4 regions of the Noviherbaspirillum phoenicis genome follow, and region 1 is predicted to be linked to each of the others. Evidence: predicted binding sites of a transcription regulator. Region 1 holds the regulator's gene; each other region holds the start of a gene.

Region 1 (4,744 bases):
CCGTAGCCTCAGGGTGATTTCGGCGCGCTGGCGCCTTTCTTTCTCAGGGAGGTTATCAACGGCCAGGATGACCGCTATATCAATGACATGATCGAAATGGCGCTTGATCCGCTCAAGCTTGCCTTGCACGTATTCACGAATTGCGGGAGTCACTTCGAGATGATGTCCACTGATGGTGAGATTCATACTACGCTCCTGTGAAAGGCCGGCAGAGGTTTCACTGAGGATGAAACATGTCAGCGAGTTACATGCTGCAAAGAACTACAAGGACTTGCGCAGATTGACTGGAGGGATTTTCAGGGCTTCCCGATATTTTGCGACGGTACGGCGTGCTACTACCATACCCTGTTCCGCCAGCATTTCTGCGATGCGACTATCGGAAAATGGGTTCTTCGGGTCTTCGGCTCCTATGAGTTGTTTGATCAACGCCCGGATTGCAGTCGATGAGGCTTCGCCGCCTGCATCGGTTGCAACATGGCTGCCGAAGAAGTACTTCAACTCGAACATGCCATGCGGCGTGAGCATGTATTTCTGTGTGGTCACACGCGAGATGGTGCTTTCGTGTAAACCCAGTGTATCAGCTATTTCTCGTAACACAAGAGGTCGCATTGCCACTGCGCCATGGGAGAAAAAGTTGCGCTGGCGGTCCACAATGGCCTGGGCGACGCGCAGGATGGTATCGAAACGCTGGCGCATGTTCTTGATCAGCCATTTCGCTTCTTGCAGCTGCGAACTCATCGAGCCTTCGCCCTTGCTCTGCTTGAGGATGTTGGCATACAGCGCATTGACGCGCAGGCGCGGCATGACGTCATGATTGAGCATCACCTGCCAGCCGTTCTTGCCGCGCTTGACGATCACGTCGGGCACGACATAGTCCGACGCGTCGCTGGCGAACATGGCGCCAGGGTGCGGATTGCATTGCCGGATCACTGCCTGCGCCTCGCGCAGGTCTTCCTCGTCACAGTCCAGGCTCTTCTTCAGCTTGTTGAAGTCGCGCTGCGCAAACAGCTGCAAGTGCTTCTCGACGATCTGCAGTGCGGTGCGGCGCGTCACCATGGGAACGCGCGGCATGCGCCGGATCTGCAGCGCCAGGCACTCCGACGCGTCGCGCGCGCCGACGCCGGCCGGGTCGAAGCTTTGCAGCAGCTTCAGCGCCATCGACAGCTCCTCGATCTCGACTTCCAGTTCCTCCGGCAGGCGGGCGTGGATCTCTTCCAGCGGCTCGGTCAGATAACCGTTGTCATCCAGCGCGTCGATCACCAGTTCAACCAGCGCCCGGTCGCGCGGATTCTGGACAGTTACGCGCATCTGTTCCAGCAGATGCTCGCGCAGGGTCAGCTCATGCGCTTCCATCTGCGGGCGGGCATCGTCGTCTTCCGGGGCCTTGGAGGTGCGAGCAACGTCGTCGAAACTCCAGTCGGCGTCGGCGCCGCTATCGCTGCCTTCGCCGCCACCCTCGCCGGCTTCGAAACCGCCTTCGCCTTCCGTGGCAGGGGCAGCGTCGGAAGCAGGTGCGTCGCCGCTTGGCGTGGAAGTCGGCGCGCTGCTGACGGAGCCGTCGGCGAGCAGCCTGATCGAATGGTCAAGTGGATCATCCAGACGTTCAAGCAGCGGATTCTCGGACAGGATCTGTTCCAGTTCCTGATGCAGTTCCAGCGTTGAAAGCTGCAGCAGCCGGATCGACTGCTGCAGTTGCGGCGTCAGCGCGAGATGCTGGGATACGCGGAGTTGAAGTGTCTGTTTCATTTTTGCCTTTTCTCACATCCGGAAGTGCTCGCCGAGATAGACGCGGCGCACCGACTCGTCGGCAATGATGTCGTCCGGGCGGCCGCTGGCCAGCACTACGCCCTGGTTGATGATGTAGGCATGGTCGCAAATGCCCAGCGTCTCGCGGACATTGTGGTCCGTGATCAGCACGCCGATATTGCGTTCCTTGAGGAAGCGCACGATGCGCTGGATTTCGATGACGGCGATCGGATCGACGCCGGCAAAGGGCTCATCCAGAAGGATGAAGCGCGGGCTGGTAGCCAGGGCGCGCGCGATTTCAACGCGCCTGCGTTCGCCGCCGGAGAGCGACATCGCCTGGTTGTCGCGCAGCTTTTCGATCTGCAGTTCGGAGAGCAGGGCATTGAGCCGGTTCGCGATCTGTTCCTTCGACAGCGGCTTGCCTTCATAGCGCTGCAGCTCCAGCACCGCGCGAATGTTTTCCTCCACCGTAAGCTTGCGAAATACCGATGCTTCCTGCGGCAGGTAGGACAGGCCCAGCACGGCGCGGCGGTGGATCGGCAGGCGCGAGATGTCGACGCCGTCCAGGTCGATGGCGCCGGCGTCGGACGGCACCAGGCCGACGATCATGTAGAACGACGTGGTCTTGCCGGCGCCGTTCGGCCCCAGCAATCCGACCACCTGGCCGCTTTCGACATGCAGGGAGACATCACGCACCACCTGGCGCGCGCCATAGCTTTTTTGCAGGCCCTGCACGTTGAGAATGCTGTTCTCCATCTCAGGGCGCCTTGGTGTCGTTGCGTGGCTGGATGATGGCCTTGATGCGTCCGGCGCCGGCCTTGCTGGTGCTGCTGGGCGTGTTGTTGACCGAGTAAAACTCCTGCTTGCTGTCGTAGGAAATGAATTCGCCTTCGACCTCGTCGGTCGGGCTGGCGCCTTCGAGAAGACGGATCTTGGCGTTCACATAGAACTTCGCGACCTCGGTCTTGGTGTCGTACTCGATGCGGTCGGCCGCTTCGCCTTCGATCCAGAGGTTCGGGCCGCCATCGCGTTTTTGCCGGAAAGTGGCTTTCTCGCCGCGCTTGGCGTAGACGGTGGCGTATTGGTAGCCGGCCGGGTCCTGGGTGACGACCATGCGGTCGGCTTTCAATATCAGGGTGCCGCGCGTGAGCACCACATCGCCGGTGAAGGTATTGATCTGCTTGACGTCGTCGTAGGCCATCTGATTAGCCTCGATGTTGGTTGGCTTGGTCATGTCGGCCTTTTCAGCCAGCGAGCTGCCCGCCGCGGCCATGCCTATCAGCAGAATGAACCATGCGTGAAGTTGTTTCATCACTCTTCTCTAAGGAAATGCGTTGTTGATTGTCCGGTCGCGCTTTCAGCGGACGGCGGTCTGGCGCGGCGGCAGGGTTGCCTGGACCCGGCTGGCAAGGCTGAGTTCGCCGGTGGCATTGTTGGCCACCATGCCCGCGCCGTTGAGCGTCGAGCCGCCCAGGGTGAGGCGCACCGGCCTGTCGGTGCGCATGATGTCCTCGTCGGGCAAGATCATCAGGTAGTCGGACTCCAGGTGGAAATTTTCCGCCTGCGGCGTTTTCGGGCGATCTATCTTGACATCGTCATACATGTGAATCTTGACGCCACCGGGTTCCACGATGGCCCGCTCCGAGCGGGCTGTCATCGGCGGCCTCTCGCGCGAAAGGCTGTTAATCACAGGCAAATCGATCGTGTGCGTGTCGTCGGCCGGATTGTGCACCATGCGCTTGCCGGCGATGTTGTACTGCGCCTCGCCAGTGGCGGACAGCCGCACGAAATTGAAATTGTCGACGTAGTAATCGGGTTCGGTGCGCGCCGCCGCCGGGCCGCCGCCGTTGTCCGGCGTGCGCATGATCTGCAGCAGCCAGAAGCTGCCCAGCGCCATCAGCGTGACCAGCAGCAGCATCGGCGCCATGCTGAAGCGGCGGCGATCCTGTTTCATCTCAGATACGGCGCCAGCGCCGCCTCGTAATTGCCCTGCGCCCGCAGGATGAAGTCGCACAGTTCGCGCACGGCGCCCCGGCCGCCGCCGGCGGTGGTGACGTAATGCACCCGCGAGCGCACCTCGGGATGGCCGTTCGGCACGCTGGCGGCAAAGCCCACGCGGGTCAGCACCGGCAGGTCGATCACGTCGTCGCCGATGAAGCCGCTGGCCTCGGCCTCGACGCCGCATTCGGCCAGCAACGCTTGATAACCCGATAGCTTGTCATGCACGCCCTGCTGCACATGGGTAATGCCGAGATCGGCCGCGCGCCGCGCCACCAGCGCCGACTGGCGCGCACTGATGATGGCGGTGATGACGCCCGACTGCTGCAGCAGCTTGATGCCGTGGCCGTCCAGCACATTGAAGGTCTTGATCATTTCGCCGTCCGCGCCGAAATGCAGGCTGCCGTCGGTCAGCACGCCATCGACATCGAACACCATCAGCCGGATGCGGCGTGCCCGCGCCATGCTTTCCTCAAGTGACTGCTGCATCAGATCACCTTTGCGCGGGTCAGGTCATGGATGTGGAGGGCGCCGACCAGGATGCCGTCGCCGTCGGTGACCAGCAGCTGGTTGATGCGATGCTGCTCCATCATTTCGACCGCCTCGACCGCCAACTGGTCCGGGCCGATGCTGCGCGGGCCGGGATGCATCACGTCGGCGATCACGATCTTGCTGAAGTCCTGCACTTGCTCGATCATGCGACGCAGATCGCCGTCGGTGAACACGCCGATCGGCCGTCCTTCTGGATCGACCACCGCGGTCATGGCCATGCCCTTGTGGCTGATTTCCAGCAGCGCCGCGTTGAGCGAGACTTCTGGCGCCACCCTGGGCACAGCGTCGCCGCTACGCATGACGTCGCGCACATGGGTCAACAGTCGCCGGCCCAGCGCGCCGCCCGGGTGGGAACGGGCAAAATCCTCTTCCCTGAAGCCGCGCGCATCCAGCAGCGCCACGGCAAGCGCATCGCCCAGCGCCAGCGTGGCGGTGGTGCTTGCTGTGG
Region 2 (4,744 bases), on a different contig from region 1:
AATTGAACAAGGGGTGCTGCGCAGCCAGCCAGAGGTCGTGCGCGGCGCCCACTTCGAAGGACATCACGCGGTGGGGCATGTTTCCGACGTGCTTGAAAGGGATGTATCCGATCTCCGGGTCCACATCCTTGAACATCAGGCGGTCATAATGGCGGTCCACCGGCGAGCGCGCAGTGATGACCATCCAGTCGACCCGCTGTTTCTGGCAATACAGGAAGAATGCCTTGAAGAGCGCGGTGGTTACCATGCGGCCAACACGCTCCTGCGTCACGCCGAGGCGGGTGGCTTCCGCAAGACGCTGGCTGGCCAGGGAGCGGGGCAGGGTGACGGACTGCTCCATGGTTAACGGATTGAATTCATTGGTCTGGATGCGCATCGTGCCGATCGGCGATCCATCGAACTTCGACTCGGCAAGCAGGACTACCACTCCCTGCTCGGAGTCCGACCGTTCCGGCATTTTCAGTGCCTGTGCGAAGGCCGGCACATGCCGCATGTAAGCCGCATGCCGGATCCGCACAGCTTTCTCAAGATCGCCCGCATTACTGACCACGCGGATCGTGAAAGGCAATGACTCCGACTTCATGGGGAGCATGTCAAATTTAAAATTCCGCTTCTCAGAAGTTGTTGCTGGCTGTGGGTTGGCTGGAGTCATTATTGGCCTCGTTCCTAGTTTGGCAGCAGTTGTGGCACACCGGCAAGATTGCCGTCGGAACACATAATATTTCACTTGAGGCAACATGCATAGAGAAAATATGGCAACAAATCAATATTTTTTTATAAACATTGCGTCACGAAGATTTTTCAATATTTCACGTTGGAAATATTTCTTAAATTCAACCGGAATAGCGCATTGCGATTCGGAAATTTATAGGGGCTGTGATGCAGTGCAGGAAGTTGTTGAGCCGGAGATGAAACCAACGTGCTTAAAGTAGATCAGTCATGGCTGTTAAATACTTTCATTGCCCGTTAAACTCATCGTTAATGCATGACCTGTTTATTGAGCCAGACGTGCTCGCCTGACTGGCAAGTTTTTAAACAGCATGGGTACGCGCAGGGCGGGACAACAAAACAGATATACGATCAGGCCGCACGACAGGGCATATGGACCGGTGTTTTCATTTTACATAAGGTGAATTATGAGCTTTTAGTACCGACGAGGTCATTTTTGAATGGTCGATTAATTCACCCAGCATTCCGCGTTGTGGTGGCGATGCCTTGTCGATCAATGACCCCTATCCGCCGGGTCAACCTTGCGTCCGTTTGCACAGCGATTCATTGCCTTTGCGCCAAATCCTGTCGCTTGTCTGTAGTCAATAAAAGTTGACGAAAAGGTTTCATTGGCCGTGAGTTTGCGAACTCCACCTGCCGGGGACTTCTAACAGATATGTCAGGTATCAGACATATTTCGCACAACGGTTCATCAACTGGAAAAACAATATGAAAAAAAACACTCTTATCCTTGCCGCCATTTCATTTGCGGTCGCCGCTGGTTTTGCCCAGGCACGCGAAGCGCAGAAACCACCGAAGGCCGACGCAAGCATGCAAAAGGTCCTCGACGCGCTGGCATCTCTGGGTGGCAAGCCGATTGAAACCCTGACGCCGGAAGAAGCACGCAAGCAGCCCACGCCGGCGGACGCTGTGAAAAAGGTTTTGCAGGAGATGGGAAGAAGCACCGACCCCGAACCTGGCGTGACAGTCAAGGACATGACCGTACCCGGGCCGATTGGCGATATCCCGATTCATGTCTATACGCCTGAGGGTAAGGGCCCCTTCCCTGTCATGGTCTACTACCATGGCGGCGGTTTTGTCATCGCCGACACGAAGACCTACGATGCCTCGCCGCGCGCACTGGCCAAGATGGCAAATGCGATCATGGTGGCGGTGGATTACCACCAGGCGCCGGAACACAAGTTTCCTGCTGCCGCAAACGATGCCTACGCGGCCTATACCTGGGCGCTGAAGAATGCCAAGGAAATCAATGGCGACCCTGGCAAGGTAGCTGTCGGCGGCGAAAGCGCAGGCGGCAACCTGGCGACCGTCGTTTCGATGATGGCACGGGACAAGAAAGAGACCATCCCCGTGCATCAGTTGCTCGTCTACCCGGTCGTCAATAACGACATGACCAATGCATCGTACAAGCGCAATGAGGCGGCCAAACCGCTGAACAAGCCCATGATGGAATGGTTCTTCAAGCACTATTCGGCGAAGCCGGAAGACGCCAGCAATCCTTACGCCTTGCCGATGAAGGCGGCAACGCTGAAAGGCCTGCCTTCCGCGACCGTCATAGCGGCCGAAATCGACCCGCTCCTGTCCGAAGGCAAGGCGTATGCAGACCGCCTGAAAAAGGATGGCGTGAAGGTCACCTATAAGGAATACAAAGGGGTGACGCATGAATTCTTTGGCATGGGAGCGGTCGTGCCGAAAGCGATGGATGCCGAGAAGTTCGCGGCAGCGCAGTTGAAAAAATCGTTCGACGCGCAACGAAAGTAAGGCGATAAGCCCGGACGCTGCCCGTGCTCCGGGCAGCGTCCGCCCGATGAATACGATGCCGGAAACGCGGCGATTGCTGGCGGCAGGCGGCAACGCATCCGAGTCGGCTGATTTCGTCCAACCGGCACTCTGCGGAACGCTCTTGCCACCGTCGCGCGATCTACGCGATCTGCGTGGAACTGGTGACCGCACCATGGCTGGCGCATTTCAAGGAAACATGCTGTCAGGCGGCGAGAAGTTCAATTGCCATCTCGCAGGGCCGCAGTACGCCACATGCAAAGTTACTTGTCGGAAATTTTTACACTGCTGTTGGCATTTTGTAACCCCATTTTTGTAACCCGTTGTTTATCAAAGGAATTTGTTTCTTGGTATAAATATTGCTATGGATAAACTGAAATCAATTTTCTCAGGAATATCCAAATGAACAAGTCCAAAATCGCAGCAGCGCTCGCCCTTGCAATCGCATCCGTTGCTCCTGCCGCCGCGAACGCCGCGGTGATCACTTACTACTTTTCCAACACCGGGATTTACAACGGTACGCCGCTGAAAGATACGAGCGTCTTTGGCACGGCGACCTTCACCGACGCTAGCCAGACCGTTAACGGCAAGACGACCAGCTATGTCGACCTGGTAATGAGCGTAATGCCCGGCCTGAAGGTAGATGCAGGCGCATACGTGAATGACTGGGCCTTCAACATTGGCAGCGGCACCTCTACAAAGCCAACGATTTCCAGCACCGCCTGGGTGAGCGGCGCGAAGGCGGGTACTGTCGACATCGACGGTTACAAGAACTTCGGCGGCGCCAACGGTGGCAATTTTGACCTTGTGTTCAATTTCCAAACCAGTAATCCAGGCCAGCTGGCGGCCGGTGCTTCTTCGGAATACAAGCTGTTCGGTACGAATTTGTCTGCAGGCAGCTTTACCTTCGTGGATTCGGACATCTTCAATGCTGCAGTCCACGTTCAGGGCATGGCGAGCCCCAGCTCCTTCTTCTCCGGCACCACCACCAAGCCCGTGGACGGCTCCGGTCCTGGCACCGGCGGCGAAGTGCCGGAGCCGGCTACCGTCGCCCTGCTCGGCCTGGGGCTGTTCGGTTTCGCCATCGCGCGTCGCAAGGCAAAGAGCAAGAACGCTTAAACCTCCATGCCATGGAAAAAGCCCGCTTGACGCGGGCTTTCTGTTTTTTACTGCCGCTTTACGGCTTTTCCCGAATACCCAGGATGTGTTGCTGTGGCCCTTTCCGGGCTATTCAAACTGGTGATGGAAGGCGGTAGATCGATTCAGAGTTGAGAATTCAGACTCTGTCCGACGCGATTTACTTCGGGAAAATTACATTATCAAATTCGGCGTCGTCAAATATCGGCATTTAGTCCAGTTTAATTCACCGCGATGCATATACCTCGCCGGTGTCGGGTCACAATTTAGTCTGGACGCCAGAAGAGAAGATTTGCCTTGCAAGCTGAAAAGACTTAAGTTTGATGAAGGGTTTTTCCACTGCGTACCAGCTTGCTGCACCCAGCAACAAGCTCATCAGTGCCGACACAATGAACAACACCGTAGGCGTGGTTGCCGGAAAATACCACAGAATCAGCTTTTGAATCGGCCATCCATACAAGTACACACCGTAGGAAACGTCTGGCACCTTCTTGAATCGCTTCAGGAAACTGATCGGCGTGAAGGCTAAGTAGAATAACAAATAAGCTCCTGCCGCCGCAAAAATCAGATAATGGATTTTCGCCACGAGGACACATAGAAAGATGATCAAAGCGCAAACGAGCGCCCACGAATGCTTATAGTTAACGGAGTCCCGGTAAAGAAAAAAACACCCTCCCGTCAAGAAGAATGTTCCGAGCCTGAATAACGGATCTTCCAATGAAAAATAGGGCGATGACAATCCCAACGTTGAGTATAAAACCACCGCATACAGTCCTGTGGCCAGGAAAAGCCAAAGCCTCTTCCTGCGAAAGATTCCGAGGCTGCCCAGGACAAGCACAAAAAGGTAACAAGTAAATTCCAGAGAAATCGACCACATTGAACCATTGACGCTCGGATACGGCTGACCTTCAAAAACAGCAGGCACCTCGGGAATATTGAGAAAAACTACCGATTTTACGAAGCCCCCATACCAGAAGGCCTTGAAATATTGTTCCGGTTGAGCACCTAGGGGGCCGACCACGAATGCGCAAATAAACGATGCAACGATAAATCCGGGATAGATCCGGAGAATGCGCTTTTTCAGGAAACTCCAGATATG
Region 3 (4,744 bases), on a different contig from region 1:
TGAAAGGCAATGCCCAGCAACTGCGGCAGCTGCGACAGCATGATGATGACCGCGGCGGCATTGATGAAGCCGGTGACCACCGGCTGCGACACCAGGTTGGCGATGCTGCCCATGCGGAACACGCCCAGCAGCAGCTGGAACAGGCCCGAGTAGAGCGCCAGCCAGATCGCCAGCGCGGTCCAGGCCCCCGTTTCCGGCGCGGCCAGCGATGACAGCGAGCCGAATACAAGGATGGAAGTCAGCGCCACCGGCCCCACCGCCAGCAGCGGCGACGAGCCCCACAGCATGCCGATGATGCTGGGCAGCAGCGCGGCATACAGGCCCGTGTGCGGCGGCATGCCGGCCAGCGTGGCATAGGCCAGCGCCTGCGGCACCAGCACCAGGCCGACGGTGATGCCGGCCCAGACATCGCGTTTCAGGGATTGCCGCGTCGGACGCGGCCAGGACAGGAAGGGGAAATAACGCCGCAGGCGGTGGGAAGGCTGCATCTCGGGCTGTTGTGGTTGGTGTGGGCTGCCCTGGTGGCGCTGGTGGCGCCGGCCTGGTTCGCGCCGGGGCTCTCCGCGCGGGCCTGTCCCTTGGGCTGGATGCCTTGCCGGACGTCATGCAGTATAAAGTACCCGTCCGCAATAAACAGTAGCTGTGTGCCGTCCTTGCTGGAAGATGGGCGCATTGCCCGCCACAGCTGCCACATCCGGTCGGCGTGGCCGTCTTCCCGCCATGTCGTCCGGACGGGCGGCTCGGCCTGGCGCGCGCAGGCAAGAAAAAACCACGGCCGGAAAGCGCCGTGGTTTCGGATTGCAGCCTGTCCCGCCGCTGCCCGTGCAGGCGGCGGCGGGCAGTATCAGGCTTGCTTGCGACGACGGGCCAGGCCCAGGCCCAGCAGGCCCAGACCGACCATGGCGACGGTTGCCGGCTCCGGCACTTCCGAAGAGCCGCCGAAGATCACGTCGAGCGAACCGTTGATGACCTGGGTACCGGTCGGGTTGAAGTTGTTGAGCTGGCCCGACTGGAACGAAATGTTATAGAACGGGTTGGGCGCAACAAAGTACTCGCTGCCGGCAGCGGTCAGGTTGAACGACGACGAGGCGCCGAAGCTGCCGCAGTTGATGCCGTTGGTGATGCCGCAGGTGCTCAGGCTCGGGTCGAGGCGGCCTTCGCCGGAAGTCGGGGTGCCGGTGGCGATCAGCACGTCATCCGCGTTGTTGGTGGTGGAGAAACCCAGCGCGCCGTTGGCCGGCTGGCCGAACAGGGTGTTGGATTGTGCGTCGGCGAACAGGTTCAGGGAGCCGCCTGGCGTGAAGCTGAACACGGTGCCGGATGCGGTGGTGTTGAAGGTGCCGGTGCCCTGGTACAGCGCGTACAGGCCATACTGGCTGGCCGAGCCGCCGAGCTGGCTAGCCACCGGGGTGGAGCCGTTGTTGGCGACGAACTGGCCTGCATTCCACTTCAGGGACACATTGAATGTGCCGCTGGTCTCGGAGCCGGAAAAGGTGATGACTTCCACGTAGTTGCCGGTGATCTTGTCGGCGGTGAAGGTCTGGCCGAGAGCGCCGGCGATCGCGCCTTCGTTCACGGTGAAGTCCGGGAAGCTCTGTGCCATGGCGCCGGAGCTGGCTGCGAACGAGGCGGTCACTGCGCATGCGATCAGGGTCTTGCGAATTGCGTTTTTCATTTTTCCGATTCCAGTTTAATTAATTATGGCGAGATTGCTCTCATGGCCTAATCAGCAGGAACCGTGCCACCCAATCAACATTTTTTAAAATCAACGACTTAACAAGTTACTGAATGTAACTAGTTTCAATATTGTAAATTTATCCGACACAACAATTTGACAATATGCATGGATAGCGCGAAATGTATGTGCGTTTGCGCACGTAAAAGCAAGTTAATGGGGAAATTCGCGACATTCACTTCGTCCAATGCCCTGTCCAGGCAATCTTGTATGCCTTTCACGCGCTGCAAACCGTGATTGTGAAGCAGTCGTACGATCAATTTTTTACCAGATTACTCGATGCAAGCGTAATTACTGCAGGAAACATATTCGGATATTTATCAAACCTTCTCCAAATTCCATTATTTAATTTATTCAGTGCAATTATTTTCTTCATGCAATTCGCCATGCATCCATAATTGCGCCGCCCATGCACTTTGCATCGGTGTTTTCAATCAAAACCCGTCGCTTTCTTTTCCGGCAGACTGTCCCGTTAATCGACAGGTGAAAGACCATGAATCGACGTTGGGAACTGGATCTGCTAAGGGGCTTCATGCTGGTGATGATGTTTACCACGCACCTGCCGACCCGGTTTTCCGACAAGCTCGGCCAGCCCTTCGGCTATGTGTCGGCCGCCGAGGGTTTCGTGATGCTGTCGGCCTTCATGGCCGGGCTGATCTATACCGGGCGGGCGCAGAAGGCCGGCATACCGGCCATGAAAAAAGCCTTTTTCCGGCGCGTCACCACGGTGTACGCCTGCCACGCCACCCTGCTGCTGTTCCTGTTCTCGGCCATTGCCATGCTCGGCCTCAAGCTCGACCAGCCGGCGCTGACCAACCTGATCGGCTTCTACCTGTCCGATCCCTGGGCCGCGCTGCCGGGTGCGCTGCTCCTGATCTACAACCCGCCGCTGCTTGATATCCTGCCGCTCTACATCCTGCTGCTGTTCGCCAGCCCCTTCGTGCTCGCCTTTGCGATGCAGCGCGGCTGGACCGGCATATTCGTTATCAGCGTGGCCCTGTGGGCATGCGGCCAGTTTCCGCTGTCGCAGGGCCTGTACGAGATGCTGGCCCAGCATACCGGGCTGCGGGTGCCGTTCAGCGAAACCGGCTCGTTCGAGACCCTGTCATGGCAATTCCTCTGGCTGTTCGGCCTATGGATGGGCGCCGCCACCGCACAGGGCAGGCTGGACCACCGCAAGCCCTTCCCCCGGGCCCTGGTGGTGGGCGCTTTCCTGGTGGTGCTGATTGGCCTGGTGTGGCGCCATACGGCCGGCCAGATTCCGGTGCCGGGTGATGCCGAATCCCTAATCAACCACCTGTTCGACAAATGGCGACTGGGGCCGCTGCGCATGCTGAACCTGTTCGCGCTGCTGGTGGTGATCATGCATATCGGGCCGCGCCTGAGCGAGCGGCTGCCGCGCATCGGCTTTCTGGAAAAGCTGGGGTCGGCATCGCTGCCAGTGTTCTGCATGCACCTGGTGGTGGTGCTTGCCGCGCTGTCGATTGCCGGGGAATACCGGCCCGGCCGCCCGCTGCTGCTGGATGTGCTGATGATGGCGGCCGGCCTGGCGGCGCTGTATGCGACTGCGCTGGTCACGCTGTACCTCGACCGCGAGGAGCAGCAGCGCATGCTGGCGGCGCGCAAGGAGCAGGAACTGAAACGCGCGGGGCGTCGCCAGGCCACGGCCGCCGGTGCGGCCAAATCCGATCTGCCTACCTGAGCGACGGCGAGATCAGGTCATGCCATAGCGCGTAGCCGGCCTGGTTCATGTGCAGCCTGTCCTCGCGGAACAATTCGGCGCGCGGCGCGCCCCGGCTGTCGAGCATGGGCGTGAAGACATCGATATAGCGGGCATTGTCCAGGTGCGACACGTACTCGCCGATCAGGGCATTGGTGGCACGGATGTCGGCCAGCAGGCCAACGCGGGCGATGCTGGGCTTGATCGACACATAGGCGATGCGGGTGGCGGGCAAGGCGGCGCGCACGCCTTCGACGAAGCGGGTAAAACTCTTTAACACCTGTTCCGGCCGGCGGCCTTCGGCCAGGTCGTTCTCGCCGGCATACACCACCACCGTGCGCGGCTTGTAGGGAATCACCAGGCGGCTCAGGTAGGCGGCGCAGTCCTCCATGCGGGAACCGCCGAAGCCGCGCTTGACCACGATGGGCGCGGTGTTGAATTGCTGTTCCAGGTTGTCCCAGAGGCGGATCGATGAGCTGCCCACGAACAGCACGCCGCCCGGCGCCGGCATTTTTTGCTTGTCGGCATTGGCGAAGGCATCGAAGCTGGAGGTCCAGCGCGGATCGATAGCGGCCTGGAGCCCGGCCGCGCTGCTCTGGGCCAGGACCGGCTGCGCCAGTCCGGCGGCAAACAAAAGAGAGACCACTGCCCGAGAAATGGCAATCATTGCAAACCTTTAATCTGATTCGACCGGATGTTGCCGCATTTTGGGACGGCCCGCCAATATTAAAGGCAAGTCATTGAAACAGATGAAAAAATTGTGATTTTTGCCATGCAAAAACGTTGCTGCAAGGTGCTTGCGGGCCAATCCGGCCGTTGCGGTGCGGCCGCCGGCATCGATAAAAGCATGCCTGGCGGCCACGGCGCATTAAAGGTGGGAAGGCAGACAGCTCCCATGCCTTCTCCGTGATGCCTGCACTCAGGCGGCATCCTTCAGGTAACCGACCTTGGCCGGGTCGCGCATTTTGAGGCACACCGCGAAGGCAATCGCGCACATCGCCGTCACGTACCAGTAGAAGCTGGCTTCGTGGCCGACCGACTTGAGCCACAGCGCGACATACTCGGCCGAACCGCCGAAGATGGCATTGCCCAGCGCATAGGAAAAACCGACGCCGAGCGCCCTGATCTCCGGCGGGAACATCTCCGACTTGATCAGGCCGCTGATGGAGGTATAGAAGCTGACGATGGCCAGGGCGCCGACCACCAGCGCGAATGCGGCATAGGGGCTGCGCACCCCGGCCAGCGCATACAGGATGGGCACGGTGCACAGCGTGGCAAGGCCGCCGAAC
Region 4 (4,744 bases), 1.4 Mb from region 1:
GCCCTGGCTAGCCATTCTGTTTGTGCTGCTGCTCTCCGGCTGCGCCGGCACCATCGTGCGCAGCGAGGTCACGGCGTTTCATGAATGGCCGGCTGATGCGGGCGAGAAAAGCTATACCTTCCGGCGCGACGCCGCACAGGCCAACGACCTGGAATACCGCAATTACGAGAACCTGGTGCGCGCCGAACTGCAGCGCCTGGGCTTTGCTGAGTCGGAACGCGGCCGCCTGAACGTGGGCCTCGACTACCACGTCGATGCGCGCGACCTGCGGGTGGTCGAGCCGGTGGTTGTCGATCCCTGGTACGGACCCGGCTTCTTTGGCCGCCATCGCTATCCCTACGGCTACTACAGCCCGTTCGCCGATCCGTTCTGGTTCGGGCCGCCGGTGGTGCAGCCGGTCGAGCGGCGCTTCGTGGTCTACAGCCGGCAGCTGAAGATCACGATCAGTCGCGCCGCCGATGGCCGCAACCTGTATCAGGTCACGGTCAACAGCCAGGGTCAGACGCCGACGCTGGCGACCGTAATGCCGGCCATGGTGAAAAGCGCCTTTGCCGACTTTCCCGGACCGAGCGGTGTGCCGCGGGTGCTGGAGTTGAAAGTCGAGCCCGTCAACTGAGCCGGGCAACCGCAGTCAGTCAGGCCGCTTCCTGCGCCGGATGCGCCTGCCGGTGGTACAGGAATTCCAGCACCGCGGTGCGGTACTGCGAATAGCGCGCATCCTGCGCCAGCGCCACGCGTTCGCGCGGCCGCTCCAGTTCCACCTGCAAGATCTCGCCGATGGTGGCGGCCGGCCCATTGGTCATCATCACGATGCGGTCGGACAGCAGCACCGCCTCGTCGACATCATGGGTCACCATCACCACGGTGGAACTGGTGCGGGCAACGATCTTCAGCAACTCGTCCTGCAGATGGGCGCGGGTCAGCGCATCGAGCGCGCCGAAGGGCTCGTCCATCAGCAGCACCTTGGGCTCCATAGCCAGCGCCCGCGCAATCCCGACGCGTTGCTTCATGCCGCCGGAAATTTCATGCGGACGCTTCTGCGCCGCATGGGACAGGCCCACCATCGCTAGCGCGGCACTGGTGCGCTCCTTGAGTTGCGCCCTGCTCTCGCTGGCGCCGAACACCCGCTCCACTGCCAGATAGACGTTTTCGAAACAGGTCAGCCAAGGCAGCAGCGAATGGTTCTGGAACACCACTGCCCGTTCCGGCGCCGGGCCGGCAATCTCGCGGTTGGCGCACAGCAGCGCGCCGCCGCTGGCCTTGAGCAGGCCGGCGATCAGGTTTAGCAGCGTGGACTTGCCGCAGCCCGAGTGGCCGATCAGTGTGATGAATTCGCCCTTGGCCACGGTCAGGTTGATGTCGCGCAGCGCCTGGAACACGCCGTTGCGGGTGTTGAAGGACATCTGCGCGTCCTGGATATCGATGAATTTACGGTTGTCCATGGTGCTGTCCTCAGTTCTTGACATCTTCATAGGTGAATGCGCGGGCCAGCATGACCAGCGCCTGCTCCAGCACCAGGCCGACCAGGCCGATGGCGAAGATAGCGATGATGATGTGCGGCACGTTGAGGTTGTTCCATTCGTCCCACACCCAGAAGCCGATGCCGACGCCGCCGGTCAGCATTTCCGCCGCCACGATCACCAGCCAGGCGGTGCCGATGGACAGGCGCACGCCGGTCAGCATGTAGGGCAGCACCGAGGGGAACAGGATGCGGGTCAGGATCTTCCATTCCGACAGGTTCAGCACCCGCGCCACGTTCATGTAATCCTGCGGCACCCGCTGCACGCCGACCGCGGTGTTGATGATCATGGGCCAGATCGAGCAGATGAAGATGGCCCAGATCGATGCCGGATTGGCGGCCTTGAACACCAGCAGGCCGATCGGCAGCCAGGCCAGCGGCGACACCGGCTTCAGTATCGAGATGAGGGGATTGAACATCGCCGCCAGGATGCGGAAGCGGCCGATCAGAAAGCCGGCCGGGATGCCGACCGCGGCCGCCAGGCCGAAGCCCACCGCCACCCGCTGCAGCGAAGCCAGCAGGTTCCAGCCTATGCCCTGGTCATTCGGGCTCTTGCTGTAGAAGGGGTCGGAAAAGATCTTCACCGCCTCTTCCAGCGTGGCCAGCGGCGACGGGATGCCGCTGCTGCTGACCGAGACGATCTGCCAGATCAGCACCAGAAAGCCCATGCCCAGCATGGGCGGCAGCACCACGCCGGCCAGCGCGCGCAGCCGCAGCCGCAGGGACATGCCGGCCGGCCTGGCGCGGGCCACGGGCTTGTGCGCCGGGGCCGCCGCGGCGGCATGGCCGGCCGCGCCAGCCGGGCTCGCCGCGTCCGGCGTGGCGAGGGGATTGACAGGGTCGAGGGATTTCATCACAGCGCTCATGGCGTTTCCTGTTCTGGCGGTTGGTCGGTCAGACCTTGATGTTGAAGGAGGCCGCATAGGCCTGCGGATTCTTGCCGTCCCATACCGCGCCGTCGACCAGCTTGCTGCTGCGCATCGGGTCCTTCGGCACGCTGACCTTGGCCATGCCGGCGGCGTCCTTGTACAGGTCGATCTGGTTGATCTGTTTCGCCACGGCCAGGTAGTCGACGTCGCTCTTGAGCAGGCCCCAGCGCTTCTGCTGGGTCAGGAACCACATGCCGTCGGACAGGTAGGGGAAATTCACCGCGCCGTCGTTGAAGAACTTCATGTAGTTCGGGTCGTCCCAGGTCTTGCCCAGGCCGTTCTGGTAGCGGCCGAGAATGCGCTGGTTGATCACGTCCACCGAGGTGTTCACGTAGGACTTGTCGGCGATGGTTTCGGCCATCTTGTTCTTGTTCGACAGCGAGGCATCGATCCACTTGCCCGCTTCCAGCACCGCCGCGGTCAGCGCGCGCGCCGTGTTCGGATATTTCTTTACCCACTCGGCGCTGGTGCCCAGCACCTTCTCGGGATGATCGCGCCAGATGTCCTGCGTGGTGATGGCGGTGATGCCGATGCCGTCGGCGATGGCGCGGTGGCCCCAGGGCTCGCCGACGCAGTAGCCGTCCATGTTGCCGACCCGCATATTGGCCACCATCTGCGGCGGCGGCACGGTGATGATCTTGGCATCCTTCATCGGGTCGATGCCGTTGGCCGCCAGCCAGTAATAGAGCCACATCGCATGGGTGCCGGTCGGGAAGGTCTGGGCGAAGGTGTATTCGCGCTTCTCGGCTTTCATCAGCCTGGCCAGCGATGCGCCGTCGACCGCGCCCTTGTCGGCCAGCTTCTTCGACAGCGTGATTGCCTGGCCATTGTTATTGATGGTCATCAGCACCGCCATGTCCTTCTTCGGGCCCGACACGCCCAGGTGCACGCCATAGATCAGGCCATACAGCACATGGGCGGCGTCGAGTTCGCCGTTGACCAGCTTGTCGCGCACGCCCGGCCAGGACGCCTCCTTGGACGGCGTGATCTTGATGCCGTACTTTTTATCAATGCCCAGCACCGATGCCATCACCACCGACGCGCAGTCGGTCAGCGGAATGAAGCCGACCTTGACCTCTTCCTTTTCCGGCTTGTCCGAGCCGGCTGCCCAGGCGCCCCGGGTGGACAGGGCGGAAAAGGCGCCGGCGAGGCCGGCCGCGGCGCCCGCCTTGAGCATGCTGCGGCGGGTCAATGATGATGTGTCTGCTTTGGCTGTCATGGCTTCCTTGCGTCGAGAAACGGGAGCGATCCCATAAGATCGCGGCCACCATTGGCCGCGACCCACTACCGTGTTGTGCGCCTCCCTTGGCGCTCACTGCCATACAGCAATTGGTATGCCAGCACGGTGGAAAATCGGTTTGCTTCACCGCGAGGCGTGATTTGCCCTGCGCCTGTGCGACGCACCAGGACAGCGCGGGTTTTCAACGGGGAAGAAGAGGACGGCGGCGGGAAAAGTGCAGGCCATGCCCTAAACATGGCCCGGCGTTGGTGCGGTCAAATGAGCAGATCGGCCACGTCGATCATGCGCTGCGCCACATCGGACAGCTTCAGGTTCTTGTCCATGGCCAAACGGCGCAGCTTGCGGTAGGCCTCGTCCTCGCTGCAGCGGTGGCGCTCCATCAGCAGGCCCTTGGCGCGCTCGATCACCTTGCGTTCGGCCAGCTTCATGCGGGTTTCGGACAGCTCGTCGCGCAGCTTGCGGTCAACCTCGAAACGCGCCACCGCCACGTCCAGCACGGCCTTGACCCAGTCCGCCGACAGCCCGGCGGCGACATAGGCCGATACGCCGGCCTCCAGCGCCGCATGCATGCGGTCGCGGTCGCCGTCCTCGGAAAAGCAGATGATGGGCCGCGGCGCGTTGGTGGTGGCCGACACCACTTCCTTCAGCGCGGCGTCGGACTGGGCGTCGACGATGATCACATCCGGCTGCAGGTGGGCGATCTGCTCCTGCAGCCTGGCATCCGGCGGCAGCGCGGCCAGGATGTTGTAGCCGGCTTCGAGCAGGCTGATGCGCAGGGTGCGGGCGCGCTCGGCCCGCTCGATGGCGGCGTCGTCCGCGCCGTCGGCGGGAACCAGGGAATTGACGACGACAATGCGCAGCAGTTTCGAATCGGTCATGGAGGTCATGGGTCTGATAAGCGCAGGGGCGCTTTCCTTTACAATACCGCTTTGCAAAAAGCTTGCCACCCTCTTCCGGTCCTTCTGAATGATAGTCCTCGGCGTCGAATCCTCCTGCGATGAAACCGGCCTGGCCCTGTATGACACGCAGCGCGGCCTGCTGTCCCATGCCTTGCAT

Evidence for each region. The regulator sigma-54, encoded in region 1, starts transcription at its own class of promoters, with help from an activator protein. The targets are predictions, from matches to a motif close to TGGCANGNAANCTGCTTT.
Region 2: ABC383_RS21700 (PEP-CTERM sorting domain-containing protein) is a predicted target of sigma-54. The motif match lies at 2,857-2,874, and genes of this name have one in related genera.
Region 3: pepA (flocculation-associated PEP-CTERM protein PepA) is a predicted target of sigma-54. The motif match lies at 1,727-1,744, and genes of this name have one in related genera.
Region 4: ABC383_RS09985 (CmpA/NrtA family ABC transporter substrate-binding protein) is a predicted target of sigma-54. The motif match lies at 3,771-3,788, and genes of this name have one in related genera.

The regions. Positions count from the first base shown of each region.
Region 1 is NZ_JBDFLX010000001.1:3,635,460-3,640,203, forward strand. Features, by position in the region: gene hpf (ribosome hibernation-promoting factor, HPF/YfiA family) at 1-186, opposite strand, end outside; gene ABC383_RS16290 (RNA polymerase factor sigma-54) at 262-1,746, opposite strand; gene lptB (LPS export ABC transporter ATP-binding protein) at 1,759-2,502, opposite strand; gene lptA (lipopolysaccharide transport periplasmic protein LptA) at 2,504-3,058, opposite strand; gene lptC (LPS export ABC transporter periplasmic protein LptC) at 3,104-3,700, opposite strand; gene ABC383_RS16310 (KdsC family phosphatase) at 3,697-4,233, opposite strand; gene ABC383_RS16315 (KpsF/GutQ family sugar-phosphate isomerase) at 4,233-4,744, opposite strand, start outside.
Region 2 is NZ_JBDFLX010000002.1:457,637-462,380, reverse strand. Features, by position in the region: gene ABC383_RS21710 (N-acyl amino acid synthase FeeM domain-containing protein) at 1-652, opposite strand, end outside; gene ABC383_RS21705 (alpha/beta hydrolase fold domain-containing protein) at 1,438-2,490, shown strand; gene ABC383_RS21700 (PEP-CTERM sorting domain-containing protein) at 2,911-3,627, shown strand; gene ABC383_RS21695 (acyltransferase family protein) at 3,905-4,744, opposite strand, start outside.
Region 3 is NZ_JBDFLX010000002.1:525,565-530,308, forward strand. Features, by position in the region: gene ABC383_RS21965 (SulP family inorganic anion transporter) at 1-488, opposite strand, end outside; gene pepA (flocculation-associated PEP-CTERM protein PepA) at 845-1,675, opposite strand; gene opgC (OpgC domain-containing protein) at 2,229-3,437, shown strand; gene ABC383_RS21980 (SGNH/GDSL hydrolase family protein) at 3,430-4,122, opposite strand; gene ABC383_RS21985 (MFS family transporter) at 4,375-4,744, opposite strand, start outside.
Region 4 is NZ_JBDFLX010000001.1:2,205,013-2,209,756, forward strand. Features, by position in the region: gene ABC383_RS09970 (DUF4136 domain-containing protein) at 1-616, shown strand, start outside; gene ABC383_RS09975 (ABC transporter ATP-binding protein) at 636-1,442, opposite strand; gene ntrB (nitrate ABC transporter permease) at 1,453-2,385, opposite strand; gene ABC383_RS09985 (CmpA/NrtA family ABC transporter substrate-binding protein) at 2,414-3,625, opposite strand; gene ABC383_RS09990 (ANTAR domain-containing response regulator) at 3,943-4,566, opposite strand; gene tsaD (tRNA (adenosine(37)-N6)-threonylcarbamoyltransferase complex transferase subunit TsaD) at 4,655-4,744, shown strand, end outside.